2 linked regions of the Ramlibacter pinisoli genome follow. The protein of the gene in region 1 interacts with the protein of each later gene in a pairwise test. Links are inferred from orthologs where the notes say so. Each region holds a gene or a part of one and is shown in the gene's direction. Other genes may lie near its edges.

Region 1 (3,674 bases):
CCTGGAGCTGCTGGGCATTCCGTACACCGGCTCGGGCGTGATGGCCTCCAGCGTGTCGATCGACAAGGTGATGACCAAGCGCATCTGGATCGCCGAAGGCGTGCCGACGCCGCGCTACGTGCTGCTGCGCCGCGGCGCCTACGACGCCGAGCGGGTGCGCGCCCTTCCTGACGAACTGGGGCTGCCCCTGATCGTCAAGCCGGCGCGCGAGGGCTCCTCGATCGGCGTCGCCAAGGTGCTGGATGCGGCGCAGATGCAGGAGGCCGTCGATGCCGCCGCCCAGCTCGACGCCGACGTACTGTGCGAGCAGTTCGTGTCCGGCGACGAGGTCACCTGCCCGGTGCTGGGCACCGGTGACGCCGCCACCGCGCTGCCGGTCATCCGCATCGTCGCGCCCGAGGGCAACTACGACTACCAGAACAAGTACTTCACCGACGACACCAAGTACCTGGTGCCGTGCGGGTTGCCGGCGGGCGAGGAGGCGGCGATCCAGGAACTGGTGCTCAAGGCCTACCGCGTGCTGGGCTGCCGCGGCTGGGGCCGCATCGACGTCATGATCGACGCGAAGACGCGCCAGCCGTCGCTGCTGGAGATCAACACCTCGCCCGGCATGACCGGCCATTCGCTGGTGCCGATGTCGGCCCGCGCGGCCGGCATCAGCTACGAGGACCTGTGCCTGCAACTGCTCGCCTCGGCTACGCTGGACCACCAGCGGCCCGAGCGGCGCCGCAGTGGCCAGGCCGCGGCGGGGGACGGAGCCTGACATGAGCGCCCCGGTCCAGCAGCCCTTCGACATCCGGTTGATGAACGCCACCGCCACGGTGCTGTTCGTCGGCCTGGCCGTGCTGCTGGTGGCCTCCCTGTGCTGGTGGGCCGTGCGCCATCCGCTGTTCTCGCTCGGCGCGATCACGGTGCAGGGCGAGGTGGCGCACAACAGCGCCGCCACCCTGCGCGCCAACGTGGCGCCGCAGCTGCGCGGCAACTTCTTCACCGTCGACCTGACGGCCACCCGGCGCGCCTTCGAGGCGGTGCCCTGGGTGCGCGAGGCCACGGTGCGGCGCGAGTTCCCGAACCGGCTGCGCGTCGCGCTGCAGGAGCACCACCCGGTGGCGCTGTGGGGCGAGGAGGGCGGCTCGCGCATGGTGAACAGCTTCGGCGAGCTGTTCGAGGCCAATGCGGGCGACGTCGAATCCGAGGGCCTGCCGCGGCTGGCCGGCCCCGACGACCAGGCGCAGCAGGTGCTGGCGATGTACCGCGCCCTGGCGCCGCTGGTCGAGCCGCTCGATCTGGCGGTCGAGGAACTGCAGCTCACCGGGCGCGGCAGCTGGCGCCTGGGGCTGGACAACGGCGCGCTGCTGGAGCTGGGCCGGGGCGACGCCGGCGAGGTGGTGCCGCGGGTGCAGCGCTTCGTGCAGACGCTGACGCAGGTGGCCTCGCGCTACGGCCGCCGGCCCGAGTCGCTGGTGTCGGCCGACCTGCGCTACGGGGACGGGTATGCGTTGCGGTTGCGGGGAGTGGGCACGGTCGAAGCCGCGCCCGCGAGGAAATAAGAGGGACACATGGCGAAAGACTACAAGGACCTGGTCGTCGGGCTGGACATCGGCACGGCGAAGGTCATGGCGGTGGTGGCGGAGGTGATGCCGGGCGGCGAGCTCAAGCTCGCGGGCCTGGGCGTGTCGCCGTCCAACGGCCTCAAGCGCGGCGTGGTGGTGAACATCGACGCCACCGTGCAGAGCATCCAGCAGGCGCTCAAGGAAGCCGAGCTGATGGCCGACTGCAAGATCACGCGCGTCTACACCGGCATCACCGGCAGCCATATCCGCGGCATCAACTCCAGCGGCATGGTGGCGGTGAAGGACAAGGAGGTCACGCCGGCCGACGTGGCGCGGGTGGTCGAGACGGCGCGCGCGATCAACATCTCCACCGACCAGCGGCTGCTGCTGGTGGAGCCGCAGGAATTCGTCATCGACGGCCAGGACGTCAAGGAGCCGATCGGGATGAGCGGCATCCGCCTGGAGGCCAAGGTGCACATCGTCACCGGTGCCCAGAGCGCGGCCGAGAACATCGTCAAGTGCGTGCGCCGCTGCGGCCTGGAAGTCGAGCAGCTGATGCTCAACCCGCTGGCCTCGGCCCAGTCGGTGCTGACGCAGGACGAGAAGGAGCTGGGCGTGGCGGTGGTCGACATCGGCGCCGGCACCACCGACGTGGCCATCTTCACCAACGGCGCGATCCGCCACACCGCCGTGATCCCGATCGCCGGCGACCTGATCACCAGCGACATCGCGATGGCGCTGCGCACGCCGACCAAGGACGCCGAGGACATCAAGGTCGAGAGCGGCTACGCCAAGCAGCTGCTGGCCGACCCCGAGCAGCAGGTCGAGGTGCCGGGGCTGGGCGACCGCGGCCCGCGCATGCTCTCGCGCCAGGCGCTGGCCGGCGTGATCGAGCCGCGGGTGGAGGAGATCTTCTCGCTCGTGCAGCAGGTGGTGCGCGAGTCGGGCTACGAGGAGGTGCTGTCCTCGGGCATCGTCATCACCGGCGGCAGCGCCGTGATGCCGGGCATGGTGGAGCTGGGCGAGGACATCTTCCTCAAGCCGGTGCGGCGCGGCGTACCCCAGTACGGCGGCGCCCTGTCCGACATGGTGGGGCAGCTGCGCGCGGCCACCGTCATGGGCCTGCTGGAGGAGGCGCGCGTGGCGCGCCTGCGCGGATTCAAGGTGGCGCAGAAGAACGGGTCGATGAAGACCGCCTTCTCCCGCTTCAAGGATTTCATCGTGGGGAACTTCTGATGGAAGCTGGGACGGACCTCCGCACGCGAAGGTCGCGAGGGCTGTGCAAAGGACGCGAAAGGAAACCCGAATGGAGATGAATTGCCATCGACCCGTTTTTCTCGCGTCCTTCGTGCAACCTTCGCGTCCTTCGCGTGCGGGCGCCCGTGTTGTTCGCAAGACGAAACGACGACGGAGGTCCACCGATCCACCCTCATGAGCGTTTCCCTGCTTCACACCAACAAGATCTGCATTGGCAACTGCAACCGAATTTCAGGAGATTGAGATGAGCATCGAAATGATCGAAGTCGAGGAATTCCACCTGGGCACCCAGATCAAGGTCATCGGCGTGGGCGGGGGCGGCGGCAACGCCGTCGAGCACATGATCGACCGGGCGGTCCAGGGCGTGGAGTTCATCACCGCGAACACCGACGCCCAGGCGCTCTCGCGCAGCTGCTCCCACAAGACCATCCAGCTGGGCAACAGCGGGCTGGGCGCGGGAAGCAAGCCCGAGAAGGGCCGCGAGGCGGCCGAGGCGGCGGCGGAGAACATCCGCGAGGCCATCGACGGCGCGCACATGCTGTTCATCACCGCCGGCATGGGCGGCGGCACCGGCACCGGCGCCGCGCCGGTCATCGCCCGCATCGCCAAGGAGATGGGCATCCTGACCGTCGGCGTGGTGACCAAGCCGTTCGACTGGGAGGGCGGTCGCCGCATGACCAACGCCGACAACGGCCTGGCGGAGCTGGAGGCCAACGTCGATTCGCTGATCGTGGTGCTCAACGAGAAGCTGCTCGAGGTGCTGGGTGACGACATCACCCAGGACGAGGCCTTCGCGCACGCCAACGACGTGCTGAAGAACGCCGTCGGCGGCATCGCGGAAATCATCAACGTGCCCGGCCACGT
Region 2 (3,061 bases), on another replicon or contig:
GCGCGAGGCGCGGCCGTAGGTCGGCTTGATGCCGGTGATGCCGCAGAACGCGGCCGGCTGGCGGATCGAGCCGCCGGTGTCGGTGCCGGTGACGGCCGGCGCCAGCCGGGCGGCGACCGCCACCGCGCTGCCGCCGGAGGAGCCGCCCGGGATGCGGCTGGTGTCCCAGGGATTGCGGGCCGGCCCGAAGGCCGAGTTCTCGTTCGACGAGCCCATGGCGAACTCGTCGCAGTTGAGCTTGCCCAGCGTCACGGTGCCGGCTTCGGCCAGCTTGCGCACCACGGTGGCGTCGAACGGCGACCGGTAGCCGGCCAGCATGCGCGAGCCGGCGGTGCTGGGGAAGTCGCGCGTGACGAAGATGTCCTTGTGGGCGATCGGCACGCCCAGCAGCGGCGCCGGGTCGCCGGCCGCCAGCCGCTGGTCGGCGGCCCGGGCCTGCGCCAGCGTGACGTCCTCGTCGGTGGCCAGGAAGGCGCCCAGCCCCTGGTGGGCCTGGCCGCGGGCCAGGAAGTGCTGTGCGACCTCGACGGCCGAGACCTGCTTGTCGCGCAGGCGCTGCGCCAGGGCGGCGACGGACAGCTGGTGCAGGGCGTCGCTCATTCGATCACCTTGGGCACCAGGAACAGGCCGGCTTCGACGGCCGGCGCGCTGCGCTGGTTGGCCTCGCGCGCATTCGGCTCGCTGGCGACGTCGTCGCGCAGGCGCAGCTGGACCTCCTGGATGGCGGCGACCGGGTGCGCCAGCGGCTCGATCCCCGCGGTATCCACAGCCCGCATCGCCTCGACGATGCCGAAGAAGCCGTTGATCTGAGTGAGCATGCGCTCGCTTTCGGGCGGTTGCAGCTCCAATCGCGCCAGGTGCTGCAGGCGGCGGATGTCGTCGGGGGTCAGGGCCATGGCGAAAAACGGGGGCGAAACCAGTTGTAAGCGCGGCAGGACGTGCTGTCGCGTTGGCAGTTATTCACAGGGGATCAGGTATTATCCCGCCTTTGGTGACGGCCCTTCGGGGCCGCTTTCGCAGAAGAAGAGGAATCCCCCCCATGTTCGGAGCGTTCCGTCGGTACCTGTCAACCGACCTGGCCATTGACCTGGGCACCGCCAACACGCTGATCTTCGTCCGGGACAAGGGGATCGTTCTCGACGAGCCGTCGGTCGTCGCCATCCGCCACGAAGGGGGCCCGCAGGGCAAGAAGACCATCCAGGCGGTGGGCCACGAGGCCAAGGCGATGCTGGGCAAGGTGCCGGGCAACATCGAGGCCATCCGGCCGATGAAGGACGGCGTCATCGCCGACTTCACCGTCACGGAGCAGATGCTCAAGCAGTTCATCAAGATGGTGCACCCGCGCGGCGTGTTCAAGCCCAGCCCGCGCATCATCATCTGCGTGCCCTGCGGCTCCACCCAGGTCGAGCGGCGCGCCATCCGGGAGTCGGCGCTGGGCGCCGGCGCCAGCGAGGTCTACCTGATCGAGGAACCGATGGCGGCCGCCATCGGCGCCGGCCTGCCGGTGAGCGAGGCCTCCGGCTCCATGGTGGTCGACATCGGCGGCGGCACCACCGAGGTGGGCGTCATCTCGCTGGGCGGCATGGTCTACAAGGGCAGCGTGCGGGTGGGCGGCGACCGCTTCGACGACGCCATCATTGCCTACATCCGCCGCAACTACGGCATGCTGATCGGCGAGCCCACCGCCGAGGCGATCAAGAAGAACATCGGCTCCGCCTTCCCGGGCAGCGAGGTCAAGGAGATCGAGGTCAAGGGCCGCAACCTCTCCGAAGGCGTGCCGCGCTCGTTCACCATCTCCTCCAACGAGATCCTGGAGGCGCTCACCGACCCGCTGAACAACATCGTCTCGGCGGTGAAGAACGCACTGGAGAGCACGCCGCCCGAGCTGGGCGCCGACATCGCCGAGCGCGGCATGATGCTCACCGGCGGCGGCGCCCTGCTGCGCGACCTCGACCGCCTGCTGGCCGAGGAGACCGGCCTGCCGGTGCTGGTGGCCGAGGACCCGCTCACCTGCGTGGTGCGCGGCTGCGGCATCGCGCTGGAACGCATGGAACGCCTGGGCTCGATCTTCACGTCCGAATGACGGCCGTCGCCGCCGCGCGGGCTGACCGGGCGGCGGTGCGGCACAGCTGACCGGCGCCGCGCGCCATGAACCCCCTCCAGCTTCCTGTCCCCGAGCCGCGTTCCGGCGCCGCCATCCCGGCGCAGCAAGGTTGCCCGCCATGCCCTTAGGCACGCTCGACCGCACGCCGCCGCCGTTCTTCAAGCAGGGGCCCTCGGCGCTGTCCAAGCTGATGGTGTTCAGCGCCCTGGCGCTGTTCCTGATGGTGGCCGACACCCGCTTCCACATCACGCAGCCGCTGCGCGCGGCGGTGGCCACCGTGCTCTACCCGGTGCAATGGGTCGCGCTGCAGCCCATCCTGGCCCTGCGCCAGGGCGCCGAGTACTTCGAGTCTCTCGGCCGGGCGCAGGCGGTGGAGGCCGAGGCGCGCGTCAAGCTCGCCCAGCAGTCGCAGCGGGCCAACCAGGTCGAGCAGCTGACGCTGGAGAACGCCCGGCTGCGCAAGCTGCTCGAGCTGCGCGAGCGCCTGGCCACCACGGCGCAGGCGGCCGAGGTGCTGTACGACGCCGCCGATCCCTACACCCGCAAGGTGGTCATCGACAAGGGCCTGGCGCAGGGCATCACCGAGGGCTCGCCGGTCATCGACGAATCGGGCGTGCTGGGCCAGGTCACGCGCGCCCACCCGCTCATGAGCGAGGTCACCCTGATCACCGACCGCGACCAGGCCATCCCGGTGCTGAACACCCGCACCGGGTCGCGCAGCGTGGCCTATGGCGATCCGACCGGCGCCCACGCCGGTGCGCTCGAACTGCGCTTCATGGCCGGCAATGCCGACGTGCAGCCGGGCGACCTGCTCACCACCAGCGGGGTCGACGGCGTCTACCCGGCCGGCCTGCCGGTGGCCAAGGTCGACAAGGTCGAGCGGCGTGCCGACTCGGCCTTCGCCCGCATCTACTGCGTGCCGCAGGCGCTGGTGGACGGCGCCCGCCATGTCATGGT

The links. The genes of interacting proteins can lie anywhere in the genome.
Region 2: the proteins of ftsA (region 1) and GON04_RS13835 interact in binary tests that used the Escherichia coli proteins (3 or more experiments, as listed by UniProt). The link is inferred for Ramlibacter pinisoli from one-to-one orthologs.

What each region holds. Positions count from the first base shown.
Region 1 is NZ_WSEL01000003.1:1,536,751-1,540,424, reverse strand. The notes cover bases 763-3,674. They hold ftsA (cell division protein FtsA), read left to right. Parts: upstream 763-1,559; coding sequence 1,560-2,789; downstream 2,790-3,674. Other genes in these bases: ftsZ (cell division protein FtsZ), read left to right, coding at 3,055-3,674; GON04_RS08665 (cell division protein FtsQ/DivIB), read left to right, coding at 765-1,550; GON04_RS08670 (D-alanine--D-alanine ligase), read left to right, coding at 763-763. Outside these bases: more of GON04_RS08670, read left to right, coding at 1-762. UniProt on the Escherichia coli protein: Essential cell division protein that assists in the assembly of the Z ring. May serve as the principal membrane anchor for the Z ring.
Region 2 is NZ_WSEL01000006.1:148,149-151,209, forward strand. The notes cover bases 270-3,061. They hold GON04_RS13835 (rod shape-determining protein), read left to right. Parts: upstream 270-1,039; coding sequence 1,040-2,083; downstream 2,084-3,061. Other genes in these bases: gatA (Asp-tRNA(Asn)/Glu-tRNA(Gln) amidotransferase subunit GatA), read right to left, coding at 270-600; gatC (Asp-tRNA(Asn)/Glu-tRNA(Gln) amidotransferase subunit GatC), read right to left, coding at 597-896; mreC (rod shape-determining protein MreC), read left to right, coding at 2,223-3,061. Outside these bases: more of gatA, read right to left, coding at 1-269. UniProt on the Escherichia coli protein: Forms membrane-associated dynamic filaments that are essential for cell shape determination. Acts by regulating cell wall synthesis and cell elongation, and thus cell shape.